One region of the Halotolerantifilum yawarlongkerapense genome, then DNA from elsewhere that is predicted to be linked to it. Evidence: riboswitches for the same ligand, from Rfam matches in the RefSeq annotation. Region 1 holds a riboswitch; each other region holds the start of a gene.
What was found. Region 1 has a riboswitch for cyclic di-GMP ahead of ACULM0_RS13140 (EAL domain-containing protein). Riboswitches for the same ligand answer to the same signal wherever they lie in the genome.
Positions count from the first base shown of each region.

Region 1 (9,821 bases):
AGGGGACCCGTGAAACCGTACAGTTGACCTGCGAAAAGCCAGCCAACTATTTGGTTCAACTGAGTGAGGGCAAGCGGGTTGAAGTCGTAGAGCCGCCTTATTTGATCCAAATGATCCCACTGAAGGATTACAAGGGTGACTATCGATTTTATCTGAAACGGGTCTTCGAGAACAGTGAGCTCATCGGTCTGCAACAGGCGGCCCTTAAGGAGAACATCTACTATGGGGCTGGGATTTCGGCCCTCGGTTCCTTGTTCTTGTGGCTCACCATGCGGTACCAGCTCGCTCCTTTGACCTACCTTGAGAACAAGGTTCGTCTTCTGGAAGAGGGAATATTGGAAGAACCCATCGCTGTCGACGCCAAGGATGAGATTGGTTATTTGGCCTCGGCCATGGAGAAGATGCGCCGTTCCTTGCGAGAGCGTGAGGATAACTTGAAGGATTTGGGCTATCGTGATCCGCTGACAGGTGTGTATAATCGCCATTTTCTTTATGAGGAGATGGAGAGATTCAATCGTACGGCAGCCTACCCGATCACGTTGATCGTTGCGGACATCGATGATCTGAAAGTTGTCAACGACCGGGATGGTCACGCCGCCGGTGATGTGCACATTTTGCGCTGCGTGAAGCATATGAGCAGTGTACTGCGTGAAGAGGATGCGCTCTTTCGTGTCGGCGGCGATGAATTCGTCTTGTTGCTTCCTGAAACCAGTAGGGAGGTAGGAGAGAAAATCCTAGCCCGGTTAGAAGATCAGTTGGAGTCGGTGGACGGAGATGAAAATCGATCGGATCTCTCGATATCCTTTGGACTTGCGACCTGCGTAGATGCTTGTGATGTCCTTGAGGACGTGATCGCCTCTGCCGATCAGCAAATGTATGAGAAGAAATCGTGGAAAAAATTGCGTTGGAAAACCGTGGACAAGCTGGTGCACAGTGAAACGTAATGAGGATCCGTGCCCTCGCGGATCGTCCATCCCGCTGTTCAAACGACGTAGACGTTAAAAAGTATTCAGGAAATAGCTAACATCAGGACAAAGGACCCAAGGAGGAGTAAATTGAAACTGATCTCATGGAATATTGATTCATTGAACGCAGCCTTAACAAGTGATTCGAATAGAGCGGTGCTGACAAGGAAAGTACTGGATACGATCGTGAGCATGGATGCCGATGTCATCGCTCTACAGGAAACGAAACTACCGGCCAAGGGGCCCAGTAAAAAACATGAGGAGCGCTTGGCGGAGTTTTTTGAGGGGTATTCCTACGTATGGCGAAGTTCTCAGGAACCCGCCAGAAAAAGCTACGCTGGAACCATGTTTTTGTATAAAGACCATTACTCGCCAGAGGTCATCTACCCTGAGATCCAGGCCCCTGATACAATGGATCTCGAAGGAAGAATCATTACGCTGGATTTTGGAAATTTTTACTTGACCCAGGTGTACACGCCTAATGCAGGAGATGGTCTGGTCAGGTTAGAAGATAGACAAGTATGGGATAAGCAGTATGCGGCATATCTCCAGAGACTAGATCAGGAGAAACCGGTGGTTGCGACAGGAGACTTCAATGTAGCCCATCAAGAGATCGACTTAGCCCATCCCGATAACAATCGTCGGTCGGCCGGTTTCACAGATGAAGAGCGTGAAGGCTTCACAGACTTACTGGATAAGGGCTTCACAGATACCTTTCGATATCTGCATGGTGATGTGACGGGTGTTTACTCCTGGTGGGCACAAAGGGTAAAAACGAGTAAAATCAACAACTCCGGCTGGAGGATCGATTATTGGTTGGTGAGCGATCGACTGGCTGATCAGGTAGTCAAATCCGAGATGGTAGACTCTGGTGATAGACAAGATCATACGCCAACGATGTTGGAGATAGATTTCACCTAGCTTCAGGATCGGTCAACAGCAGGAAGATAGTGATGAACCCATGAACTGCATGCTCTCCTCATCGTCGACGATTGTCACCTGCAAACCGTCCACGGAGAGGGGAGCATTTTTTGTTCATCCTGATTTCTCCTATGGTCCGCGCGCAGGGCCCTGATCGGGAGAGATCGTCTAGGGTCGCGTGCTTAATCAGGGGTCATCTAGGGTATCTTTACAATGAAAACAAGGATTGTTTTTCTAGTAGAGGAGGCGTTTTTTTGTGAAATATTTTTTGGATACGGCGAATGTGGACGAAATCAGGCGGGCAGCGTCACTGGGTATTCTCGATGGGGTGACCACCAACCCCTCTCTCATTGCAAAAGAGGGAAGGGTATTTGAAGAGGTGATTCGTGAAATTGTGGAGATTGTCGATGGGCCGATCAGCGCTGAGGTGGTCTCCCTCGATGCCGATGGGATGGTAGAGGAAGCGCTGCCGCTCGCCGAGATCCACGAGAACGTGACCATCAAGGTGCCCATGACCCCAGAGGGTCTTAAGGCCACGAAAATCCTGAGCGGCAAGGGCATCAAGGTGAATGTGACCTTGATCTTCTCGGCCACGCAGGCTCTCGCGGCCGCAAAAGCCGGTGCCGCTTTCGTTTCGCCCTTTATCGGCAGACTCGATGATATCGGCGACGATGGGATGGCCCTGGTTGAGCAGATCGTGCGAATTTTCGAGACCCATGGTATCGACTCGGAGATCATCGTAGCCTCTATCCGACACAGGTACCATCTTACCCAGGCCGCGTTGACGGGTGCAGAGATCGCCACCATACCCTTCAAGGTGCTGATGGATTCCCTCGATCATCCACTGACCGAGCGGGGCATAGAAAAGTTCCTAGCTGACTGGGAAAGCACGAAATAGTTATCCGTTCAATGATTTTCATTTTGTACAACAATCGGAGGTCAAGCTCTGGTTGCCCATGATCAATTCTACGAGAGACTTACGCTCATTCTGACGAGCGTAGGTTTTTCGCTTTTCAAGCTAGGGGGATCGGGAGAAGAGCACGGAATTATGGCAAAGCGTAATATACATATGGCGTTATCGGGTTTATCATGGTAGTATAACCCTAACAACCCAGCGTGCAATCATGGATTAAAACATAGCATACGGCAAAATCATCGAAAGGTGATGACGCAAAGCCACGAGCCTACGTCTTAGAAAGATACGGTCGTCGGGTTGCTCGAGTATCAAGATACTGGCAACCCTAGGGTTGTCAATTTTTTTTTTGCTGAACAGTGAGGAGGGTTCAATTTTGGCATCAAAGCGAAGGGGCATTTTGGATAAATGGATGGGCCATCATCCTGATTTTGATCTCAAGGAAGGTTTTGAAATCTGGGCACAAGGTCTCCCCTATCCAGGGATCGTTTGTGATCCGGTGGGAAAGATCATCGATATGAACCAGGCTTTTGTTGACCTCATGGGTCAAACGAGAGAAGAGATGGAACTCCAGCGGATCTTCTGGTACCTACCAGAGGAGCGAAAGGAAGAAATCGATGCTTCTTTGAAGCATCTCCTGGAAACCAGACACCTGATCACATCTCTAAGAATGGGTCGACCGAGGCGCCTGATGGAGGTGACCGTGGTGCCCATCGAGAGAGAAGGGGAGCTGGTCGGTCAGTACTGGTTGTTCATTGTAAAAGAAGAAGGCCGGGAGAAAGAGGAGCAGTTGACTTTTGTACAGGAAGACAAGTCCATGTCCAAGGAGACGCCAAAGGTAGGCACTTGGACCTACGATTTTGAAGAGGAGGAGTTCTTCGCTTCGCAGGATACCTATCAGATTTTCGGACGGACGCCTGAAGCATTTGACGGTAGCCTAGAGAATGTGGTGGCTTTTCTAAAACCGGAAGATCGGTCGCCTTTTGTGGAAGCCATGAAAAAAAGCTACGAAGGCGTACCCCTGAACATAGACTTCGGTATCATCACGTCTTACGGCCGTGAGAAAATGATCCGTGCCAAGGCCGAGATGTTCTACCAAAAGGACCGGACACCCGATAAGATGATTGGTACGGTGCAGGATCTGACCGAGAATCTACTTATCGAGAAGAACTTCAATCTCCTTCGCGAGCATCTGATGAGAGAAGAACGATTTATCACAGGGGGGAGCTACCGAGTCAATGTCGAGAAGGGAACGGTGGAGGTCGGCGAAGAAGTACGGAGCATCTTCGGTTTGGACCCGGAGAAGAAGACCTTCGAGCGGACCGTCTTGCATGATCGCGTGCACCCGGAAGATCGGGAGCACTTGATTGGAGCCCAGCGGATCGCCAGCGCAAAGGATACGTTTGATATCGAGTACCGTATCGTCCAATCGGATCAGCAGATTCGTATGATCCATAGCCGCGGGGAAGGAGAGTTTGTCGACGGAGAGTTGGTCGCCATCGTTGGCGTGATCGAAGATATCACCCAGATGCACCGACTGAGAGACGAAATCGATCGCACCTACCGAGACCTGCAGGAAGCCCAGCAGACCTTTAGGATGGGGAGCTGGTCCATGGATTTAACCACCCAGGAGATCACCTGGTCCGAGGCAACCTTCAGAATCTACGGCATGGATCCGGAGGAGGGTGAGCCAAATTTCGAGCAGTTTCTCGAAAACCTCCACCCCGACGATCGAGCCTACGTACAGGAAACCATGGGGCAACCACCGATGATCAGTCCCTTTGAGATGGCCTTTCGGATCAAACGTCCCGATGGCGAGGTGCGCTACATCAAGCATCTCGTCGATGTGATCTACCGCGGGAAGACACCCGTGGCCATACGGGGTAACATACAGGATGTGACGGAGCAGAAGGAACTCGAGGAACGGGTGAAGAAATCTCAAGAAGAGATGGAGGGAATCCAGAAACGCTACCAAATACTCCTCGAAAATGCCAAGGATATCTTTGAGATTATCGACGAAGAGGGAAAGGTCATGTACATCAGTCCGACGGTTAAGAAGATGATGGGCTACCAAGATGCAGACATCCTGGGCCACTACATCTGGGAGTTCGTCGAAGGAGAGGAGAAGGGTCATCTCAAGCAACTGGTGGAACTGAGTCGAGAAAACCCCAGGAAGATTCTCGAGGCACCGGTAGAAGCGCATACGAAAGAGGGCAGGCACGTTTTTCTCCAGGTCACGATGAGCAACCACCTGAGCGATCCAGAGGTCCAGGGGATCATCTTGAACTGGAAGGACGTCACCGCCGAGAGCACCTTACAGCGGGAGCTACAGTATCTGGCTGATTACGATGAGATGACTGACCTCCCAAACCGTTCGTACTTCCAGAGAAAAACGACCGAGACCATCGAACAGAGCGGGCAGAAGGGCGATCGTTTCGGTGTCTACATGATCGATATCGATGGATTCAAAGACGTGAGCGATGCACTCGGTATGGGCGTGGGCGATGCACTCATCAAGAAAGTGGGCAAGGTGATCAAAGAGCGTTTTCAAAACGAAGAAGCTTTTCTGGCTCGCTACTATGGAGACCAGTTCGGTCTCCTCTTGGGGTGCACCGAAACACTGATGACCTGTCGTCTGGCCACAGAACAGATCCTTAGCATCTTTCACGAGCCCTTTCACATCGATCAGTACGAGCTCAATATCACAGCGAGCGTGGGCTTTAGCGTCTACCCTGACGATGGGGAAGAAGCCATTGAGCTGATCAAAAACAGCAACACGGCCCTCAATCGCGCGAAAAAGGAAGGCAAAAGCCGTTACCAAGCCTACTCCTCGCGGATGGACGTCAAGAGCTTCAAAGAGTTTTCACTGAGAAACGATCTGAAGCGCGCCATCGAAGAGAACCAACTGGTGATTTACTTCCAACCGATTCTCAAGCTGAACACAGGAGAAATCTTAGGCGTGGAAGCCCTGACGCGGTGGGAGCATCCCGAGTGGGGCCTGGTCAAGCCGGAGGAGTTTATCCCCATAGCCGAGAACACCGGCATGATCATCCCCATGGGCCAGTGGATCTTGGACAGGGTCTGCCGCTACTACCGAGAGTGGCTCGACAAGGGACTTCCCTTGGTGAAAATGGCGGTGAACTATTCTGGCGTCCAGTTCTTTCAGAAGAATTTCGTCGAGTACATCGTCAACACCCTGGCGGACTATAAGATCGACCCGCGCCAGTTCATCTTTGAAATTACAGAATCGGTGCTACTCGATCAAGGTCAGCAGACGGAGAACAATCTGAAAGTCCTGCGGTCCCTCGGGATCCAGATTGCCATCGATGATTTTGGAACGGGCTACTCCTCCTTTTCCTATCTGCATACCATGGATGTGGATATCCTGAAGATCGATCATGAGTTTCTCCACGACGTACCGGATGACGAGAGCCGCAAAAAGATTCTCAAAGCGATCATCGGTCTGGCGAAGGATCTGAAGATGAAGATTGTCGCGGAGGGCGTTGAGAACTGGGACCAACTGCTCTATCTCCGACGGCTCAACTGTCTGGTCGGCCAGGGGAACCTCTACCAGAGGGCCATACCCGCCGAGGCGATCGAACCTGTGCTGGCCAGACGGCGCATTCGACCGCAACGGGCCAACGATGCATCGGATCAGCCGGAAAAGGAGCGGAGGAAATCCTTCCGCGTCGAATTCTTGAGTTTGCTCGAGGCCGATATGACCATCCTCGAGATTAACGGCAAGAAGACCAATGTGGGGAACACCAAGTGCCTCATCCGCAATATCGGACCAGGTGGACTGTGTTTTTTAACGAACGTCAACTTCCCTTTGAAGCGTGATCTGATCCTTCAGTTTGGGACGGAGCTCATGGGTCAGGTGCTACGGGTACACGGGACCCCCGTATGGCGAGAGGAACTCGAGCTCGGCATTGTGACCTACGGTCTAGAATTTAACATCGACGAAAACGCAAGGATGAAACTCACGGGTTTGCTCAACCAGGTGCACATCCGCGTGAAGAATGATGTTGGGTTCAATGATGGTCGGTTCATCGCCACCTCCATTCGCACGTTCTTTCACAAAGAAGCGCCTCGTATGGAACGAGATGGAGAGCTAGAACTGTAGAGAAAAACCTAAGCGTGTGACGAACGAAGGGCCCCCGATCATCATGATGATCGGGGGCCCTTCGTCTGGGTACGCTTTTTTCGTCTAGTCCTGGATATCGGCTTCGTTGCTGTACCCCCTGCTCTCCCAGTACCCGAGGTAGTCGGGATCATCGGAAAGCTCAATTCCCGTTACCCAGCGTGCCCACTTGTACCCGAGCTTATCCTCGGCAACGACCATGAAGGGGAAGCCCATTTCGGCGGGTAGATCCAACCCGTTGGAGGCATGGGCAAGGATCAGGTCTCTGTCGATAATCGTCTCTAGGGGAAGGGAGGTGCTATAACCATCTGCAGAGTGAAAGATCACGGTATTTGCCTCCGGGGAAATCCCCGCCTCGTTCATGATCTCTTCTAGGAGCACGCCCTCCCAGAGAATCGTGGCATCCCAGCCTTCCACGCAGTACAGTGTGATGAGTCTCTGGTGGTGGTCGAGGTCCAGGACTTCATCGTAGGTGAGGTCGACCGCTTGGTCGACGAGACCGTTGACCGTCAGCGTGTAGCCGCTCATATCCACCTGCTGTACGCCCTTGATTGAATTGTCCCGCGGTCCGATAGCGGGTTCAAGGCGGGCCCCCTTGTACTCCCGGATCTCACTCTCCCGAAAACGATCGAGCGTTGCCCCGGAATAGCCATCCGCATCTGGGGTCTGTGTACAACCTGCGATGCTGAGCAGGGTTATCAGAAGAAGAATCCTTACGATCAATCTGTTCATGACACTCAACCTCCTATCCTGGAGTTAGGAAAAGCAGTGCAAGGGGTTCGTAGCAGCGAGGGCTCTCGATGACTATCTATTACCCGTGTGAGTCCCCGTCTAACGACCGGAGCCGACGATTTTACTGGGAGAGTGGTTTTGATCAGTACAAGGCCGTCTATCCCGAGACCATCATACGCGAGAGGGCGATGGGTTCGGCATGGTGGTTGTGGACGGAGAGAACTACCAGCGAGAGGATAGTCAGTCGTTTCACCCCAGATTGCTTTTTCGATTCGGGGTCTTGTCAATTTTGGTCAATGCCAGTTAATTGACAGACCTATCAGCGGATGACCCTAGCGGGTATACTATTCTCAAGTAGCAAGGATTTGACTAGGCGTGAGAAGGGGAGATGAAAGAGATGAATAGGGTTAGGGGATCTTCTGGTTTGGTCGTCGTCAGGATGACGACCTATTCAGAGGCCGTTGGCATCCCGGGAACGGATGCGGCGCTCTCGGTGGGGGGAGCTCGAGTGCACGCTGGAGAGCAAGCAGGAGATGCTGTCATCAGATACCTAGAGAGCATTGGAGGAGGTGAAGATCATGTACTGTACCAACTGTGGGACCTTCATTCCCAATGGGCAGACCTTATGTCCTAACTGCCAGACGCTTTCGGAGGAAAGGACGACCGGAGTCGGCTATTCTGAACGAATCAGCGATCCATTCTTCGAGAGGCACGTGAATAATAGCAAGCGATACGCACGGCTTTTCTCGGTGGGTCTCGCCTTCTCGGTATTCATCGGGTTTGCCTTCTATGGGCTCACGACCCAGGAGATGGCTTTGACGCAGGCCCTGATGATCGGTACTGCAATAGCGCTCATGTTTTTGTCTATCGGCCAGTACGCGGTGATGAGCCGGAACGGGGGCAGAAGCTGGGATGGAGTCGTCACAGACAAGCGGAAGAAAAGGGTGCGAAAATCTGCTAATGCCGACAGCGGTAATCTTCCGCGCTCGACCATCCGGTACTCGGTGGTAATCGAAGAGCAAAGCGGGAGAGAACACGAGATCACCTCCGACGACGATCCGACACTTTTCGACTACTACCGGGTCGGTGATCGGGTCAGACACCATGGGAAGCTTGGCACGTACGAAAAGTACAATAAATCGGGGGATGAGATCATTTTCTGTAATGCCTGCGCTTCTTTAAACCAGATAGATGAGGAACGCTGCATCCGTTGCAATGCACCGCTTCTCAAATGAGGGGAGAAAGAGAAATGGAGAGAGATCGAAAGGAGAGAGAGCAAATGGGTTCGATCCGAACGGTCATCGGCATGATGATCAGTCCGGGATCGGTGATCAAAGAATCCATGAGGGGACGGCAGTGGTACTTGGGTCTAATCGTGTCCGGCCTAGCCTTTGCCCTTTTTTTCATGCAGACGGGCCTGGACCTATTCAAAACGGGTCAAAAGGGTTTTGATTTCGTACTGCTTAGCGCGGGTTCGGGAGCGCTCTACGGCGTGCTTGTGATCCCCCTGCTGGGGACAATGGTGTGGTTGATCTTGAAAATGATGAAGAATGACAAGAGCCTGAGCTGGGCGGTGGCTTCCTTCTGTCTGAGTTACAGCGGGGCCTTGGTCTACGGCCTGTCGGGGATTTTCTTTTCTTTGGTGTTCGGATGGAAAACCTCCATGGCCTTTGGCGTCACCGGCGTGCTCTGGGCCATCGGCCCGATGATGGTGGGGCTACGGGAGATGAGCGGTGGCAAGACCGGTCTGGGTGTGCTTCTGGCAACCTTGGTCGGTAGCCTGGTCCTTGTCAGCTGGACTTTGCTCGGGAATTATTGAGGGGGTGGAGACATTGAAAAGCACGGAAGATGGTAGATTCGCAAGGAATACATTGAGACGGCTGAGTTTCATGCTCTTTGGCATCAGTGCCTTTGCCCATCCGCTTGATCCCTTATCGCCTGTTCACCTGGCGTTCGGGGCAGTTTTCGGACTCTTTTTCGGTTGGTTGTTCAAGCGATTTCTCTACGCCTTCGTGGCCATGATGAATCGACCGGTGAGAAAAGAATGGGGGAAGAAAGTCATGCGCCATCCCGTCGAAACGGGAATGCTGTTCTTGATCCCCTTCGCTGTGATGATGGCCCTGGCCACCTTTTACTTGAAATGGTATCA
Region 1 is NZ_CP199719.1:2,676,962-2,686,782, forward strand. It holds gene ACULM0_RS13125 (sensor domain-containing diguanylate cyclase) at 1-944, shown strand, start outside; gene ACULM0_RS13130 (exodeoxyribonuclease III) at 1,056-1,886, shown strand; gene fsa (fructose-6-phosphate aldolase) at 2,143-2,784, shown strand; cyclic di-GMP riboswitch class I at 3,022-3,107, shown strand; gene ACULM0_RS13140 (EAL domain-containing protein) at 3,176-6,922, shown strand; gene ACULM0_RS13145 (molybdopterin-dependent oxidoreductase) at 7,007-7,672, opposite strand; gene ACULM0_RS13150 (hypothetical protein) at 8,070-8,306, shown strand; gene ACULM0_RS13155 (hypothetical protein) at 8,251-8,907, shown strand; gene ACULM0_RS13160 (hypothetical protein) at 8,922-9,491, shown strand; gene ACULM0_RS13165 (hypothetical protein) at 9,505-9,821, shown strand, end outside.

Region 2 (9,821 bases), 1.4 Mb from region 1:
TGCGGAAAAGGCACTGGCGATGTCCAAGTTGAAAAGTGTGATTGGGGAGTCATTGCGTTTGGGTGACCTTTACGCACAGTGGAACGATAGGCAACTCCTCATGTTGCTCGATCATGCGGACTACCAACACATTGGGGTGATCGAACAGCGTATTCGATCGGCTTTCGAGGAAAAGTGCGAGAAGCCTCACCGCTTGTCTTTCTCTTTCAATCGCATTGAGATGATGATGTTTTAACCGTTCGCGGAAGAATGTGCGAGCGGTTTTCTTGTGCCCGGGCTGTAACGCATATGAACGATTTTTGTTATGAATTCCTATGCTCCTTGCAATTGAAACGCACGAAGGCTGACATCGTCCTGTGTTACCTTTAGGGTAGAAGATTTCGTGAGGAGTTGATCAAAATGATGGAATACAGTGCTAAGAAAGATCTGTTCATGCAGTTCAAGGCGCTTTACGATAACAGTGGACATTTCATGGACTATTTGTTTATCGAGGCTAGTTCGAATTTTGAAACGCTTTTTGGTGCGCCGAAAACCGCACTGATCGGTCGCAGGATGTCGGACCTCGTGGTAGAGTATGAAGATCACTTTCTGCGTCTCAACGATATATACAACGCGATGATCCCCAATACAGTCAAGAAGTTCGAGAAGTATATCCCGGAGAAAGAAGCCTGGTACCTGGTTACAATCATGGCCGATGATCCGAACCATCTTTATCTGTATCTATCTGATATTACGGAGATACGCAATCAGATGGGGGGCGCTTCACTTGACGCGGAGCAGCAGGAAATTCAAATGGGGCCCTCTTTTCCCGAGTACATGCGGAGAAAAGGGCAAGAGGATCGCCATCATGCCCAGTTCATCGATCGACTAACGGGTATTTACAATCGCCATTATTTTGAAGAGGAAATGATCCGCCTGGATGTCAAGCGTCAGCTCCCCCTCACGATTATCGTGGGCGACATCAACGGACTCAAGCTTATCAACGATGCTTTCGGCCATCGCACGGGTGATTTGGTGCTTCGTGAATCTGCAAAGATTATCAAGGGATCGCTGAGAGAAGAGGATATCCTGGCGCGCGTCGGGGGCGATGAATTTGCAGCGCTCTTACCGAGGATGCCTCGGGAGAAGGCAGAACTCATCGTGCAGCGGATCAAGTCAGCCTGTTCCGATCGTCCCCTAGAGTACCTCAACCTGTCCATTAGTTTCGGTGTAGCCGAGAAAACGGAGGAAGGGGAAAATTTGATCGATGTCTACCAACGTGCGGATGATCGGATGTACCATCACAAGTTGATCGAGAGCAAACAAATGAAGGAAGGGATCGTCCGGCATATACTCCAGTGGTTGAATGAACTGGAAGTCGAGACAGAAGGACACTTCGCGAGACTCAAGCGTTTGTCGGAGAAGGTAGGCAAGGCCGTTGGTCTCAGTGATGAGCAAATACGGGATCTGAAGCTTTTGGCAGAGTACCATGATATCGGCAAGGTCTTTGTCCCCAAAGAGCTTCTGCTCAAGCGCGAACCACCGACTCAAGAAGAGTGGGAGATTCTCAGAAGACACGCGGAAATCGGGTATCGACTTGCCAGCTCGATCTACGAGATCCATTACATCGACGAACTGGTGCTCGACCACCATGAACGATGGGACGGCCGTGGGTATCCGAGCGGACTGAAGGGAGAAGAGATCCCGATTGTGGATCGCGTTTTCGCACTGCTCGATGCCTATGATACGATGGTTCACGATCAACCGTATCGAGAGAAGAAATCCCTCGAGGAGGCAATCAAGGAGATCGAAGCTGGAGCGGGCAATCAGTTTGATCCAGAAATCACCAATACTTTTCTTTCACTGGTCAGAAGCGATGGTGCCTTGCACTGAAGGCAAGTTCCATCGCATGAAGGATAGCTCAAAGAGGGCGCTGAAAGTTATCTTTCGGCGCCCTCTTTACGGTTGACATAAACAAAAGAGCTGTGGTATACTATTCACATATTAGCGAGGACTATCCTCCGATAATGGCAAACCCGTGGAAATGCGGGGACGCAAAGCTACAGGGCCTTTCAAATGGCAGCCTGGCTACCGAAGTGGTTAGTTTTTTTATTTTCACTAGGAAATATTTTACAATTAATTGCATAGACGTCAATCGAGAGTACACTCTCAAGCGACAAAGGCAAAACCAGAGGAATCTGGTGACGCAAAGCTATAGGGCCCATAGGGGGCAGCCAGCTACCGAAAGGAGAGTTTTCGATGAGAAAATTCATCGCCAGCCTATTTGTATTGATCCTGATATTATCAACTACCGCTGTGGCCTTCGCGAACACGCAGGTAGCTTTCAATGAAGAAGCCATCGCACAGGGTGTCGTTTCTCTACAACGACAAACCGCCGGCGAAACGCTGAAACTGATGGTGGAAAAAGATGAGGCGAAGTACTACTACACCTTTGATGCCAACAATCTGAATGTCCCGCTGCAGCTGGGTAGCGGATCCTACCGCATGACGCTGCTCAGACAATCGAGCGGTAACAAGTACAGTGTGCTTGAGCGCAAGACAATCGTCGCATCGATGACTGCAGATACGAGCGTTTACCTCCAGTCCGCACAACCGGTAGACTGGGACGCGGAGATGGAAGCCATTAAACTGGCCGAAACCCTCGTGGCAGGCGCCATGGATGATCGCGAGAAAATTGAAATACTGTACGACTATGTCGTGGGAATGATGAGCTACGATTACAACAAGATCAATACCATCGACACCAATTACGTGCCGGTGATCGATGAAGTGCTGGCCACTGGAACGGGCATCTGCTATGACTACTCGGCTCTGCTCGGTGCGATGCTGAGAAGTCAAGGGATTCCTACGAAGCTCGTCAAAGGCTACCGAACCGGCATCGATGTTTACCACGCCTGGAACGAAGTTTATTTGGCCGACGAAGACCGATGGGCGATCATTGATTCGACCTACGACAATACCATTAACGCGCCTAGCATGATGTTCAAGAGCGCGAGTGATTACCTAAAGGTCCGAGAATATTAAATCGAAAGTCAGGACGGTCCCGTGGGACCGTCCTTTTCAAGTGCGCGTTTTTTGTTAAGCCTTTGTTAACCCATTGGACGAAGGGCGCGCGATGCACTATAATATAAATGAGAATGAATAACAGGTAATGGTGATGTGAAAGCGAGGATTCTATGGCTTATAAAGTGGCGTTTGTATGTGTGCACAATTCATGTAGAAGTCAGATGGCAGAAGGGTGGGCAAAGGCACTGGGTGGCGACCTGATTGAAGCTTATTCTGCCGGGACCGAGGAGTATCCAGAGGTCAAACCACGAGCCGTTGAAGTGATGGTAGAGGCGGGGATCGATATGTCAGACCACCACCCCAAGCTTTTATCCGACATACCCAGTGAACTGGATATCCTGATCACCATGGGTTGCAACGTGGTATGCCCCTTCGTCCCAAGCAAACACGAAGAAGATTGGGGTCTAGACGATCCATCGGGCGGCCCCATCGAGGGTTTCCGGAAGACGCGAGATCTGATCAAAGAAAAGGTAGAGCATCTGATCGAGCAGATTCGATCTGGTGAGTTGGATTTGTAGACATCAACACCTTCTATACTAATGGAAGGTGTTTTTTCATGAAAAATGATGTTTAATCCGGAACTATAGATTTTTAAAATACGGAAACGCTTTCATGGCCACATTTTTTGACAGTTGTACAATCCTCTGATATACTTTGAAATAGAGAAAATACGTTTATAAAATAGCGAATTGTGTGCATATGTTCATATGACATGAAATCAGTTGGAAAAAGAGGAGGTCGTGAGATTGATAGAACTCGTGAATTTGACCAAATCCTATGATGGCAAGACGAACGTCGTCGAGGAGTTAAACCTGCAGATCAACACAGGAGAGATCGTCGTGTTGATCGGTGAATCCGGTTGCGGTAAGACGACGACCATGCGGATGATCAACCGTTTGAACGAGCCCACCAGTGGGACGATTTTGATCGATGGGGAAGATTACACAGTGCGAAGCAAGATCGAACTGCGTCGACAAATTGGATACGTGATCCAGAAAGTGGGTCTCATGCCTCACCTAACGGTGGGGAAAAATATTGAGATAATTCCCGAACTCGAGGGGTGGGACGCGGCAAAACGAAAAGAGCGCGCCTTCGAATTACTCGAGCTCGTCGACTTAGCACCCGAAGATTACTACAACCGGTATCCGCACGAGCTGTCCGGTGGACAGCAGCAACGGATCGGTGTGGCTAGAGCTTTGGCGGTGAATCCGGACATTATTCTGATGGACGAGCCTTTCAGTGCGCTCGATCCTTTGACGAGAGAACAGCTTCAGAAGGAACTATTGAAGTTGCAGGATGAGTTGGGTAAAACCATCGTCTTTGTTACCCACGATATGGATGAAGCGCTTAAGATCGGCGATCGTATCGCTGTTATGAAAGACGGTAAGATCTTACAGTATGACACACCAGAGGAAATCTTGAAGCATCCGGCGGATGCTTTTGTCGAGTACTTTGTCGGGAAGGATCGTCTTTGGAAATCACCAGAGATGCTTTTTGCCAGCGACATCATGCACAAAACGCTCGTGACCGTCGGTAAGAAACGAACACCGGCTCAGGTGACGGAGGTCATGAAGAAAAAGGACCTCGAGGTACTCTTCGTCGTGGAGAAAGAAGGCGAAAAACCACAGCCTCCCTTTGGTTTCATCACGCGTGAAACACTCAGAGAACAGGGTGAGCACCGGATCAAGATGGAAGAAATCGCGAACCGAGATTTCATCACCGTTCATCAACACACCAACATGGTGGATGTGCTTCAGCTCATGGAAGAGAAGCAGGTGCGCTATCTGCCCGTTGTGAACGATGATGGGAACCTGATCGGCATGATCACCCGCGCATCGATCTTGAACATCATCACCAAGGCTGTTGTCGACTACGAAGAAGAACACCAGTAAGAGGAGGGTTGTTCATAGATGAATAGAATGAATTTTTTCGAGTTCCTGGCCTCGCGGTCCGATGAGCTCATCGGCTTGACAATACAACATATCCAGATCACAGGCCTCGCCGTGATCCTGGCGATCATACTGGGTGTCCCAGTGGGCATCTGGATCAGTAAGAAAAGAAGTGTAAGGGGCCCCGTGCTGGGCATCGCCAATATTTTTCAGACGATCCCCTCGCTTGCGCTCTTCGGTCTGATTATCCCGTTACTGGGAATCGGCTACACGCCTTCAGTCTTTGTCCTCTTTCTCTACGCCTTGCTCCCGATTATCAAGAATACCTTTATCGGGATCAACAGTGTGGATGAAGCGATTATCGATGCCGGGCGTGGGATGGGTATGACATCCAATCAGATCTTGACCAAGATCGAGATCCCCTTGGCCCTACCGGTCATTATGGGTGGTATCCGGATTTCGACGGTCATCAACATCGGTACGGCAACCATAGCGGCCCTGATCGGCGCCGGTGGTCTCGGTGAGATGATCTTCAAAGGGATCAGTATGGCGAACAACAATATGGTCCTCGCAGGCGCTGTGCCCACAGCACTGTTAGCCATTTCCATCGACAAATTGATGGGACTCTTTGAAACGAAGTTGACTCCAGAGGGAATCACTAGTCAAAAAGACGCAGCGTAGGATTTAACGAAGTATGAGGAGGAATGATCAAATGAAGAAGCTACTTATTTTAGCACTTGTCAGCGTACTTGCACTCGGTGTGCTCGCCGGTTGCGGCGAACAGGCCAAGGTCATCGAAGTAGGACATAAGAACTATACGGAACAGCGGATCACAGGACAGATCTTCGCCCGATTGATCGAGGAGAAGACGGACTACGAGGCCAACGTCACAGAGTTCGGTTCCACGAGTCTCGTTTTCGAAGCATTGAGATCAGGAGACGTCGATGTGTATGGTGAGTTTACCGGTACAGCTTACGGCGCACTGCTCGGTGAGTCCGGACTGACGGATCCCCAGGCGGTATACGACCACGTGGCTCAAGTCTTTGAAGATGAGTACAATCTGTACTGGTTGGAAGAGCTCGGCTACAACAACACGTATACCTTCAGCGTGAGAAAAGAGATTGCCGATCAGTACGGTCTTGAGACGGTATCGGATATGACCGCAGTAGCCGACGAACTGGTATTTGGTTCTACCATGGAGTTCCTTGAGCGTGAAGATGGTCTTCCAGGTGTGAAACTACACTACGGTGATTTTGACTTTGCAGAAGAGATGGCTCTTGATCCAGGCCTGCGTTATAATGCGATCGCCGAGGAGAAAGTAGACCTGATCGATGCCTTTAGTACGGATGGTAAGATCCTAGCATACGATCTGACAATCCTCGAAGACGATAAGCAATTCTTCCCACCTTACTACGTGGCACCTGTGGTCACAGAGGAAATCTACACGGAGTACCCCGAAGTAGTGGAAGCGCTTGAACTCCTCGGACAGATCACAAACGAAGAGGAAGTACAGCGACTCAACTATATGGTGGATGAAGAAGGTATGGATCCAGCCGTGGTCGCAGAAGAGTTCCTGCGCGAAAAGGGTCTGATCGAATAGCACAACCCAAAAGGTTCCCACGCGATGGGGACCTTTTTTTCGTGCTCATAAAGGGCTCCGTTCACGCCAAAGGTCAAAACATGATATAATAAGGTATATGACCCCAGTGCATCGATGCATCTCCAGGTAGAAATCATTGTCGCAGGTATGAGAAAGGATGATCGGTCTATGGTAAAAGTAACAGAACGCGCGCTCAGTCAAACGCAGGTGAGGTTGTTCTCTACCTCCAGAGCCATCGAACGGGAGATTTTTGCCCTCCACTTCGGTGAAGGATCTGAACGTGCCATTATCTCTGAAGTACGCAAGTACCAGAATACCGATGGTGGCTTCGGCAACGGTTACGAGCCTGACTTCCGTTTGTATGCCTCGACACCTATGGCCACCAGCCGGGGACTCGAGCACCTGCACCGGTATGGGAATAGCCCGATTGCTCAGATTGCGATCAATAAGGCGATCCATTACCTAGAGGACACCTATGACGAGGAGCGCGGTGGTTGGTATGCCGTGACAGCCGAAGTCAATGACTACGACCATATGCCTTGGTGGCATGTGAATGAAGAGACGGGTACCTGTCTTATCGATAACAACTGGGGGAATCCGACCATAGAACTGGCGGGATTCATGAGTTTCTACCGAGACTACCTGAAGGATTTCGATGTGGACGATCTGGTGGAGCGTGTGATCGCCTATATTCAAAGTAAAGAAGAATACCCATCCTTCAATGAGGTTTTCTGTATGGTCTGGTTCTACCATTTGGTGGGCGAGGAGATGAAAGAGCAGGTTTACGATGGCATCTGTCGTGCGGTCAAGGCTGTTCTTCCCGAGGATCCGGAAGCCTGGCGTAAAGAGTACCTGGCACGACCGCTGGATTTTGTGGTGCAAGGCGTCAATGCCTTCGAGGTACCAGAACCTTTGATCGAGGCGCAACTGGACCAAGAGGCTACCATGATCAACGAGGAGTTCGCCGTGCTACCCAGTTGGGATACGTCGCTTTATGTGGACGGTATGGAACAGGCACTTGACGAATGGAAGGCCATTTTGACCATCGAAACCCTGATGCATCTCAAAGAAAGAAACCGCCTGGAATAATTTCCAGGCTTTTTTTTGATGACAAAAGCCACCTGCTACCATATAATGTAAATATATGGTAATGAAGGAGGCTGGTTATGTTGTTGAAAGTCGTTTGCTTATTTGTGGTCATGCTTTATCTGTGGTTCATCGTGGGAATCAAGTGGCCGGGCTACCACAGGGTCTATTGTCCCTATGGTGTGATCAACACCACGGCCTTCGAAGAGAAACGGGCCGACTTACCGGACCTGATGGCGCGGTATCTTGAGCAGGTGACCCCTGAGGATCCGACAATGACCCAAACAGCCGTGCTGATCGGTCGTGGCAAGCGACGATTGTGGGGCTTCGATGTGGCCACGAGTTTCGAAACCTTTTATCTACCGGGTCTCGAGCGCATGCACCGCGTACGGTACTGTTTTTACGGCAAACCCTTTTTGGAGATTGAGGAGGATTTTCGATCGGGTGAGGGGCGGCTCCGTTTTGATCACAAGACATTCAAGTACGATGCCCTCGATGTATCGCTGCTCAAGAGTATGTGGGCCGACATGCCCTTGATGCCGCTGGCCTTCGGGCGGCGCTACCGTTTGATCTACAGAGAAGCTTCGGAAGCGGCCAAGGACCTAGCGATCGATGTGGAGCACAGGACGCAGGAGCACCGTCTTTTCCTAGCCTTTGACGAGTCCGCGCACCTATCGGTCCTCTACGGTAGCCGGTGGGATCACGAGATGCAGAGGGAACTGCCCTTCCGCGTCCGCTACGACCGTTATCGTGAGGTGGAGGGTTATGCTTTACCGCACCGCCTCCGCTTCTACCGGGGAAGCAACCGGCGTCCTGTAGAAGTGCGCAAAGTCGACACGATCTATTACAATGAGGATGTGGCCTTCCACTTTGCACCCTTTCACTTGCAACTTGATCTCTACGCGAAAATTCGTCGTTATCCCCTGTGGTTGCGGACGCTTATCGGGCGCTTTTATCTGCACCCCAACGAATTATGACCCCGAGGGGTCATTTTTTTTATGCGATCGAAAGGTTCGGTTAAGTCTGCTTTAACGCATAGGGGATATGATGGTAGCAATAGAAGTAGTCGAAAGGATGATGTTGTGATGGAACAGGCATGGATACTTGAAGCGAGGGGACTGACGAAAACCTTTGGGAAAGAACAGGCCGTCCGTTCGGTGAACCTGACAATCCAGGAGGGCGAGATTTACTGTCTCCTCGGTCCGAACGGCGCTGGAAAAACCACGACGCTCAAGATGCTGTTGGGTTTTTTGAAGCCGACAAAGGGATCGGTTTACATTGGGGGAGAGGCCATGGCCTGGAACGGTCGGGGACCCAGGGGACGCGTGGGGGCCATGATCGAAACGCCTGCTTTCTACGACCATCTTAGCGGTCGTGACAATCTGATGGTCGTGTCCCTCCTGCATGGGGGAATTGAGAAGAATCGAATCGGCGAGGTTCTCCAGATCGTTGGACTCGAGCGTTCCTCCAAGAAAAAGGTGGGTGGTTACTCCCTGGGAATGCGGCAAAGACTTGCCATCGCCCGGGCGTTGCTCGCCGATCCCGATCTGTTGGTGCTCGATGAGCCTACTAATGGTCTCGATCCGGCGGGGATGCGTGAGATCAGAGAGCTGATCACGCGTCTCTCTCGTGCACACGGAAAAACGATCCTGCTGTCCAGCCATCTCCTCGGTGAAGTACAGAAAATCTACACACGCGTGGGGGTCATCCACCATGGTCGTCTGATCGAGGAGTTCGATCGCGAAAAATTGGCAGTGCTCGAGAAGAATCGTATGCCCTTTGAGGACTACTTTCTCTCGCTCACCGAAGGGGTGAATGCCTTATGATTTATGTTTTCAAAAGCGAGTGGTACCGTTTGCTCCGAGGAAAGATGCTTCCGCTCAGTATAGGCCTGATGGCCCTGCTCACTGCACTCAACTTCATCATCATGCGTCTGGTCATCTATCTAAACCTCGAAGGAGCCGGAGAGTTATCCCGGCAGATGCTGGGGACGAGTGGTACGGATTACCTCAGGACGAGCATGGCCCAGGGATTGTCCGGAGGAACCGTCTATATTGTCCTCTCGGTGATCGTGGCCAATCTGATGACGGAAGAACTGAAAGAGGGAACCCTCAAGTACACCTTGTTGATGCGAGACCGTGTGGCGCTTTACGGGGGAAAACTACTGACTCTTTTCTCGA
Region 2 is NZ_CP199719.1:933,839-943,659, reverse strand. It holds gene ACULM0_RS04535 (bacterial transcriptional activator domain-containing protein) at 1-235, shown strand, start outside; gene ACULM0_RS04530 (HD-GYP domain-containing protein) at 400-1,872, shown strand; cyclic di-GMP riboswitch class I at 1,999-2,075, shown strand; cyclic di-GMP riboswitch class I at 2,151-2,225, shown strand; gene ACULM0_RS04525 (transglutaminase-like domain-containing protein) at 2,239-3,024, shown strand; gene ACULM0_RS04520 (arsenate reductase ArsC) at 3,177-3,584, shown strand; gene ACULM0_RS04515 (ABC transporter ATP-binding protein) at 3,813-4,958, shown strand; gene ACULM0_RS04510 (ABC transporter permease) at 4,977-5,636, shown strand; gene ACULM0_RS04505 (ABC transporter substrate-binding protein) at 5,668-6,555, shown strand; gene ACULM0_RS04500 (hypothetical protein) at 6,724-7,644, shown strand; gene ACULM0_RS04495 (DUF6544 family protein) at 7,722-8,618, shown strand; gene ACULM0_RS04490 (ABC transporter ATP-binding protein) at 8,727-9,467, shown strand; gene ACULM0_RS04485 (ABC transporter permease) at 9,464-9,821, shown strand, end outside.
Region 2: another riboswitch for cyclic di-GMP. It lies ahead of ACULM0_RS04525 (transglutaminase-like domain-containing protein); the one in region 1 lies ahead of ACULM0_RS13140 (EAL domain-containing protein).

Region 3 (9,821 bases), 350 kb from region 1:
GGTAAAGCCCTTAGGACCTTCTACATTGAAAGTGAAGGTGACTTCATTACCCTCATCCAGAGAATCGTCAGCATATACCATCTTATTGATAGTCAACGAACCTGTGATCCACTCATTCTGGATCGTCGCGTTGATATCATCATCATTCGGAGTAAGCTCCACCGTAGCTGATGGATAATAATCGATCAGCCGGTACCCTTCGGTCGGTCGTTCGACCAGTTCGTATGTGCCGAGAGGCAGGTCGATGGACTTCGTCTCCCAACCTGTAAAGGTCAGAGTATCGTAGATCATTTCTCCATCCATGATGTCGACGACAAAGACGCCTTCGTCATCATCTTTCATTTCAAGCTCTTCGCCACCGTTATCAAACCAGACTTCTTTGTCAATGATCAGGAGACCGGTGGGTGGTGGTACCTGCTGGTTCTTCACTGCGATAACCGCACCCTTGTAAAGATCTACGCCCATATAGTTACCAGTGGGCTCATCATAAAGATCTCCACGTGCGTATACACCAGTGCCAGTTACATTCCACTCGGGACCAGATCCTTCGCTGAGTACAACGGTTTGGTCGAACTCTGGCTCAATCGTCAGCGGGTCATTCGTTGTGTCCAACTTGTACGATTCCTCAGTTCCTTGGATCTCAATGTTGATCTCCCAAAAGATATTGGGCTCATCCATTGACTCTCCCTCAGCATCGTACCATTCCTTGTCAATGGTTACTTCATACTTGCATATTGCACCATCGGATTCTGCTGTCGCAGAGAACAGCTCTTCAATCCAGTAGATGGTCTCTTCCATGTCGCCTGTGTAGAACAGATCGTATCCCCCTGCTTCTACTGTACCAGACTTTTCTACTTCCCCATCATGATACGTGTAGACCATATCATACGGATTCGGGTTCTCTACACTAAAGCGGTACTCACCACGCTTCTCTGTACAAACCGGTCTAAGAATTAGCTCTTCAGGCACTTTGTAATAAAAGGTCACATGGCTGATCTGGTGATCAATTTCGATAACCGAGTCAGTAGTCTTACCACCTCCATCGCTTGAAGGAGTTTGTAAGTTCGTGTCACTCAAAACTGGAGGATCGTAAGCATAAACATTTCCCTTGAGAGGCCCTCCTTTTACATACACATAGCTGACTGGAAAATTGGCCTCAAAAGATACTTTTGTCCCCATTTCATTCAGGTGAATCTCTACTCTAAAGTCTGATGGACCATAATAGACTCCATCTTCAAGTGGACCTTTTTCATCGTCACCTGGGATTTTCAATGCTAGGTATCCTTCATATTCAGGATCTTGATTCCCATCCCACATCGTAGGCGTAACGCTCGCACCCACACTGACGATTCCTGTTCCCATAACAAGGAGCAGGATCAAACCGAACGCGAGAATTCTTCTACCCTTCCTCTTCATTACCATCACTCCTACCTTCCTACAATACACAGATTGTCAACACCCATTATCTGTAAGGGGCCCCACTCCTCCCTTGCATTCAAAAACCAAAAAACGCCACAAAGAATGCGGCGGTCGGACGATCTTTCTCTAAAGAAAAAGACTCCTGGCTTTGCGTCCCCATCTCACGGTGGGTTTGCTCTTGACGCGCTTCAACGAATCCTCTTATCGTTTCCACTATTTCCTTATTAAACCAAAAGAAAACTGCCACAAAAAAACGTGGCAGTCGATCGTTCTCCGTATGCGGGAGATATCTGGCTTTGCGTCCCCGTCTCGCGGCGGGTTTGCTTTTCACAAATAGAGGAATTTTCAGATGAGTATCTATCCTATATATACCACCGAAGCCAGATGCTAAGCAAAATGTTCGAGAGCCAAGTAAAAATTTAATCCCCCTTGTATATCACAGAACTCGAAAAATTCACTCGAGTTAATAAAGATCATTCAGACTATTTCTCTTAACGATTATTCACCATTATCCAAATGCCTTGACGTTGAATAATTTGTATCTATATTGCTCAGCAAACCAAAACGCGAAAAATCAATTAATTAGCAACCGTCCGCGATACTTCCTCCATTAGAAGACCAACTCTTATTTGAGCTTCTGACTCAGTCGCATGCCAGTACGCTCTGAAGAAGACAGAGAAGACACTGAGCATCATTCCGAGTATCAGACCAATAGCCGTATTCATTAACACCCTTGGGCCTGTGGATCGTGTGGGCACGAAAGCATGAGAAATTACGATCATCTGGGAACCCGTGACTTTTGATGCCTCCTCGATGCGCGTACTCTCCAGTTGGTTCAAGAAGGCATCGTAGATTCGCTGTGCTGTGCTCACCTTGTTGGAGACCAATCTTTCCTCGTATTGACGATCGGAAAGAGCGAGCCTTAGCTCTTCAATCTGCTTTTCCATTTCAGCAATAGATTCTTTGAGCAAGACGTTTTCCTGTTCAAATCGCGTATCTAGGTTCCGCAGTTGCTGCTGGACACGTTCTTCGGCTATTCGCAGATCCGTGTGACGTGATGTCAACTCTGTATGCATGGGATTAATCTCTTCGCTATACATCGTTACATCTGAAAAACCAGAGGCCACAGTATCCTTGAGCGCCGGCTCGTCATAGAAACTCTTCTGCACCTGAAGCACCTGCTGGGTTTCGGCAAGCTGATTATCTACCGTACTCAGCTCAGCACGAAGTGACTTGATCGCCAGTTCTTTATCGAGCTTTTGGTTCTCGTAACGATCGTATAGTCCCACTTCCTTTGACTTAAACTCATTGAGCAGTCCTTGGTGAATGCTGATCTCCGAGCGTAACTCGTCAGAAGACTTCCCCGTGGCGATCAGTTCGCGGTGCTCTCTTAGACTTTCCTCGAGTGACAGTTTCTCGCTTATCATCTGCTCAGAAAGAAAAGAAGAAGAAATTTCAAACCTGCCCTTTTGTAAGTCGTCAATAAACTGCATGTACTCTTCTTTTACCGTGTTCGCCAGCATGGCCGCATACTCGGGATCTGTATCCGTGACGGTGATATGAATCATGTTGGAGTCTTCATCAGAAGTCACATTGATCTTCTGTCTGAATCCCTCGTATGTAATGTCCTCCGGCAGTTTAGCACTCTCCATCACAAGGCTGATCACCTCATAGCTCAGGATTTGGTCACGATACGTTGCAATCGAGAAACGGGGCATGGCATTTATTCCCTCCAGCAGGGCACCCATATCATCACCGTTCGAGGCATCCATTCGCTGATCAGCCGTGTTCGCCGGCATTAAAACAGCCGTGGCTTCATATGTGGGTTCCATCAGGAACTTTGATCCAGCAAAGGCTAGAACGCCAAAAACCAGCGTGACGATTAATATCGTCATCTTTCCTCGAAGCAACGTTTCGATCAACTCACGTAAGCTGATTTCATCAAAATGGTTCTCATTCAATAAACACACCTCTTTTGTAAAAATTATGAAATATGACAACGCCACTATTATATCAACTATTCCGTGTCGAAAAACCTCTACTTTTGTCGAACTCCGCATTCTGGGCAAAAAATTCGGAATCCCGTGAGTAGGGATTCCGGAAAACGATTATTTGTTCAGTCAAGACGTCTTTAGCGCTCGCGCCCAGGCCTTGGCCCGCTCGATCTCGCCATCAAAGAGGGGCCCTTCCTTGTCCTTGACAAAGAATCCAGCGACCTCTCCCGCGGCACTTCCTCCGCTTCTTAAGAGCTTCTTTTGCATCGGTTCTGCAGCATAGCCAAAGACCGACACAAAGGCGTTCAGCACCTTCGAGTTTACCTCTTCCAAAGAAGCACGTGTGTCGAAAGCCGCCACACGTCTTCCCCTTAGGCTACCGCGGGATTGAGTCCCCAACCAGTCATTAATCGCTTTTGTGGCTTTAAAGGCTCTGGTGGGCGATCCCACCACTACGAGGGACACCGCCTCTGGTACCGGACCGGGACCTGTTTTCACGTCGATCACCTCTACCTCAAGACTTTCCTTGAGCGCCTCCCCGATGGCTTCCGCCACTGCCTTGGTGTTGCCGAAAAACGAATCGTAGACTACCCATGCTTTTTCACCCACAATAGATCCCTCCCAAAAATATTTTTGATCCATCTGATTATTACTACCCATTTTCATAAAATTGTAGCATTTTTGTAACCATTTTTTACCTTAAATCGGGGATTTTCGACATCCTTCGACCTTTCCAAACGCACGCGAATCCGATATAGTAGAAATGAATCGTTAACGTGCGAAATACAGAGGAAGACTAAGGTGATTTTTATGCAGCAACGCATCAGACAGGGTGCTCTGATCCTGGCGGATATCCTACTCATCAATCTATCGTTCTTACTGGCCTTCTACCTGCGCTTTGAAGGTAGCCTCCTATCGGGGCAGGCCATGCAGTATCTACATACCTACGAAGATATCTTTATCACCATCACACTGATCAAAGTGGTGATCTTCTACTTTTTCAAGATGTACTCCAGCCTCTGGCGCTATGCCAGTGTGGACGAAATGGTCCAGGTGGTCACCGCTAGTTTCTTTGCCACGGCGGGCACCACCACCTTCATGGTCCTGACCCAGAACCAGCTACCGCGGAGCATCTACATCATGACCTTGATTCTTGACGTGGCCTTCCTGGGCGGTCTGCGCTTCTCCTACCGCTTCTTCCGTCTGATGAAACAACGACGGCTGGGACGACACAATGAGGGGAAGAAAGTCCTCATCGTGGGCGCGGGCGACGCCGGCGCCATGGTGGTCAAGGAGCTCAACCGTCACACGGAACTCCACCTGCACCCGGTGGGCTTGGTGGATGACGATCCCATGAAAAGAGGCAAGGTGATCGCCGGCGTCCCCGTCATGGGTGATACCCTGGATATCCCGGCTATCGTCAAGCGGGAGGGAATCGATCAGATTATCATTTCCATCCCATCGGCCTCACGTAAAGAAATCGCCCGTGTGACATCCGAAGCCACGGAAACGGGCGTCGAGCTCAAGATCCTACCCGGTATGTACGAGTTGATCGACGGCCAGGTGGACATTCAGAAAATCAGGGACGTCAAGATCGAGGACCTGCTGGGTAGAGACGAGATCGTTCTTGCGTCTGATGCCATCGACAGCTACATCAAGAACCGGACCGTGCTCATCACCGGCGGTGGTGGCTCCATCGGTTCAGAGCTGGCCCGACAAGTGGCTGCCTTTAACCCGAGAAAACTCATGCTCCTCGACATCTACGAAAACAACCTCTACGCCGTGCAGCTAGAACTCAAGAGAAAGTACCCCGATCTCGAACTCGAGGCCATCGTGACCTCGGTGAGGGACCAAAGGGCCATCGACCTGCTCTTTCAAAAAAAGCGCCCTGAGGTGATCTTCCACGCTGCGGCCCACAAACACGTGCCCCTCATGGAGACCAGCCCCAAGGAAGCCATCAAAAACAATGTTTTCGGTACCTACAACGTCATGGAGGCGGCTAAGAAGTACGAGGCCGACCGTTTCGTTCTGATTTCCACGGACAAGGCCGTCAATCCCACGAATGTCATGGGCGCCTCGAAACGCATCTGCGAGATGCTCGTGCAGAAGGAAAAGGACGACCAGCACACCAAGTTCGTGGCCGTCCGCTTCGGCAATGTCCTGGGCTCCAACGGTAGCGTGATCCCGATCTTCAAAAAGCAAATCGAAGACGGCGGACCCATCACCATCACCCACCCCGATATCACAAGGTATTTCATGACCATCCCCGAGGCCAGCCGACTGGTCATCCAGGCGGGCTCTCTCGCCTACACCGGCGAAATTTTCGTGCTCGATATGGGCGAACCCGTCAAGATCATCGACCTGGCCAAGAACCTGATCCGCCTCTCGGGTCTCAGACCCTACGAGGACATCGACATCCAGACCATCGGCCTCAGGCCCGGTGAGAAGATGTACGAGGAACTCATCCTCAATGAGGACAATGCGGTCAATACCGTATTCGAAAAGATCTTTATCGAGAAACCCGATCCCATTGACCTCTCCCAATTGCTCCGGGCCATGGAGACTTTCCGCGCCCACTTTGATGATGAGGACGATGCGGCGATCAAAGGTGTCATCAAGTCCTTGGTTCCTACCTTTCATCAAGACAAATAGAACTAGTGTCTTGTCTCGTTGATGTTTAGATATATTTAATGCTCGTTTATGTATTCAAGGATGTGAGCTTTGGATATAGGGAAATGAGTTTTACCCTTGCTTGATCATTCGTGAAATGCCATTTAATCTTGGAAACATCTGTATTTCTTTTCGATTCCCATGCTCTTAGCTCGACGTCTAGCTTTTCGATAGAGTCAATCCTACGGCTTAAACATTGTTTCGTCATCACGTTGAGCTCAATCTCAGCGATATTTAACCAACTACCGTGTTTAGGAGTGAAGTGTACCTCAAAGCGTTTAGCCAATCTTCGTGCCTCTGCTGCTGGAAAAGCTTTGTACAGCGAACCCATGGTGTGCGTATTCAGATTATCGAGAACCAGAACAATTTTCTCAACTTCAGGATAACAAACATCGGCTAGGTACTTGATTTCATGAGCCCAATCCACTGCAGTTCTCCGATTTCTAACGCTTACGTGGCGGACGCCATTCAATGGTTCTGTGAAAACAAATATGCTGCAAGTGCCGTTGCGGACGTATTCCGAGTCAATTTTCTGCTCGCTACCTTTGCGCATTGGTAGCGGTTCACGTGATTCTCCATGAAGTTGGTAAGGTTTTTCATCCATGCATACCACTGGACGCAATGAATCGTACGGCATCTCATAGACATCCAAAACATCTTCCATCCTTGCTACGAATTCTCCGTTTTCTTTTGGCGGGATGCACCAGTAGATGTTTTTGTGAGGTCGCAATTCGTTTTTTTTAAAGCTCTACCGATTGCATCCTTACTAACGGGTACGTCCAATTCAATTTTTGCCTTTTCTTCTAATAATCGAAGGGTCCATCTTGAATGGCCTTCTGGTGCTGGACCACAAGCAATTTCAATGAGTTTAGCCTCTGCTCTTCCGTCAATCTTACGACGAGCATTATCGGAATTGACGCTTCTGTTGACAGTGAGTACATTTTCTATGCCTCCGTCAACATAATATCGAATGACATTATAAACAGTTGCTTTGCAGACACCAATCGATTTCGCACACTGCTCCTGTGTATACTGCTTACCATGGGCTTCGTCAAGAGCTAAAATAATCTGGCATCTACATTTGATGGTGCGACTTGTTGATTTCTTGCGCATCACAGATTTTAACGCGCGTACTTCTTCTTCAGATAAGGAGACAATGTACTTCTTTTTTCTTGCCATTAGAATCACCGCCGTTTCTTTTATTATACCACGAAAAGGCAGCAATACCAATACTTACAAGCGTTTGAGTTAACTTATTTTTCAACGATACAAGACACTAGAGCGCACCTTTCTCAGCGATCAGAGATGTGCGCTCTTTGCTTTCAATATATTGACTACGAGACAGGAGATGCACCAAAATACCCGCACCCATCGTATCGGTGCGGGTATTTTAGTGCATTCATTGTTTTGATTTCGCCTATCTATACTTTCTAAGGCTTGGATCTAAGTCAAGCTTTTGGACAAGTTTTAAGCAAATCACTGTTAAGCCTAGGTTATCCTCGATTGCAATCGCAAATTGAAAAAAGCACCTACGCGTGTAGATACTTCTTCCGATATACTTCATCAAGCTTTGAACTGTCTCATCTTATCGGACAGCGCGCGGATCTCTTCGTTAAGCGATTCGATTGCGTCACTGATCTCCATCACGCGGGAAAGCTGCTCTTCTGTGGAAGCATTAATCTCTTCTGTCGACGCAGCGGACTCCTCACTGATGGCCGCCATGGATTCCAAGGATGCGATCAGATCGCTTTTGAGCGCCTCCATTTCCGTGGTCTCTGTAATAAAGAGGTTGACCATCTCTTCTACCTTGTTCACGCTGTTGTCGATCTCGTCGAAAACAGCCACCGTTTCCGTCAGGTTCCCCTGGGCGCTATCCACGGTACTGCTCGTCTGCGTAGCCGTCGCATCGGTTTGAGTCACGATCGCCACGATACTTCCGATCAACTTGCTGATCTCCTCTGCAGAATCTGAAGACTGCTCGGCAAGTTTTCGGATCTCATCGGCCACGACGGCAAAGCCTCTGCCCGCTTCACCGGCCCTGGCCGCTTCGATCGAGGCGTTGAGCGCCAGGAGATTCGTCTGATCGGAGATCCCCTTGATGGTTCCCACGATGTCTTCAATCGACTGTGAGTTCTTGCTCAGTTCTCCAATGTTCTCGGTCATCTCACGGGTGTTGCTCACCGTTTCAGAGAAAACCTGCTGCAGTTTCATAATTTTCTCACGACCGAGGGCATTTGCTCCTACCATTTCCGAAGATAAGGCACTTGTCTGATCCAGTTGCGAAGCAATGCGGTTGATACTCGCACCGAGGTTCTGCCCGGCCTCGAGACGCTCGTTCACGCTAGTCGCGGTTTCCGTGGCCCCGCGGGCGATCTCTTCCACGGCTCTTGTCACCTCGTGGCTCGAACTGGTCAAACCATCCACGTTGCTGGTGATCCGATCCGACGAATTGACCACGGACTCGATGCCCGAGGAGGTCTGCTGGATCAGGCCCCGCACCTGGTCGATCATCTGACCGAAATGCTTACTCAGGGTACCGATCTCATCCTTTGACTCATAATCGATCGACGCGGTGAAATCGCCGGCACCCACCTGTGCCATGGCCTGTTCCATCTTGGCCAGGGGTTTGGACACCCACCGACCGATGATCCACTGGATCACAGTGATCAGTAGCAGGACTGCGATCAAGATGGCCACGAGGTTTCCGATCAGGTTCGCGCGCTGGATGGCTGCGATCTCTGTTCCCGGATAGGTCACGACGAGAAGACCACCCTCAAAAACACGGGACATCGTATAGTAGGTGGTCCCGCTGATACTGACCTCGCTTAGCCGATCGGTCGCCTTGGTCGCTTGTTCCATCCATGAGTGGGACGCGGTCGACTCCCCGATCAGGGTAGGATCCTTGTGATGCAAGATTGTTCCCTCTTCACCGACGATCATCCCGAAACCACTATCGCCGATCACCAGTTCTTCGATGCTCTTTTGCACATCGAGGTTCGCCAGCAGTTCCGTTACCGCTTTCGGTTCCAGGCCGATCTGGACGATCCCCAGTTCGTCGATGCGCGAGACACTGATGTACTGAAAGAGCGAGCCATCGGTACCGCGGACCGTAGGCGCCTGGGCGATGGCCCCATCCCGGACCTCGAGAAGGGGTAAAAAGGGTTCCGTCTGCTCCGTGGTGGCAAAATCAAAGCCGTAGAAGTCCACGATGTTGCCCCATCTGAGGACCCCTTGCCCATCGGTCACGTGGACCTCGTCCACCCCTAAGATCCCTGCCACTTTGATCATGCGAGCTGTCTGAAGAATCTCGGGATCCTCGCTGATCATGAGCGCCAGCGACCGGGCAAGCGCAATGTTCTTTTCATCGAGCGCCGCCTTGGTGATGGCAACGACCTCATCGGCCGATTCAAACTCCTGCTCCAAATTTGTCAGCTGGTCGCTCAGCTGCAGACTGACCACCTGTTCCATGGCATCATTCGTAGTGATCGTGTTGTACACCGCCTGTGCGCCGATCGCTATGATGATAATGATACTCGCGATCAGTACGATTTTACTCTTTAGTTTCATCAGCTTTACCTCCATATTTTCCAGTGCATTTTTTCTCATCGTATGCAAATGCCGCATTCTCTAGCCAGATGCAAATGGCTTCAGCAAGAATCAAAATTAATACCATTATACACATAAAAATTGGCTGTGCCTATTTATTTTATGTAAAGCCAGTGCTCGCATAAAGAGCAA
Region 3 is NZ_CP199719.1:2,325,511-2,335,331, reverse strand. It holds gene ACULM0_RS11475 (LPXTG cell wall anchor domain-containing protein) at 1-1,422, opposite strand, end outside; cyclic di-GMP riboswitch class I at 1,523-1,606, opposite strand; cyclic di-GMP riboswitch class I at 1,674-1,754, opposite strand; gene ACULM0_RS11470 (GumC family protein) at 1,998-3,380, opposite strand; gene ACULM0_RS11465 (flavodoxin family protein) at 3,540-4,022, opposite strand; gene ACULM0_RS11460 (polysaccharide biosynthesis protein) at 4,224-6,065, shown strand; gene ACULM0_RS11455 (IS630 family transposase) at 6,112-6,813, opposite strand; gene ACULM0_RS11450 (helix-turn-helix domain-containing protein) at 6,753-7,262, opposite strand; gene ACULM0_RS11445 (methyl-accepting chemotaxis protein) at 7,647-9,650, opposite strand.
Region 3: another riboswitch for cyclic di-GMP. It lies ahead of ACULM0_RS11475 (LPXTG cell wall anchor domain-containing protein); the one in region 1 lies ahead of ACULM0_RS13140 (EAL domain-containing protein).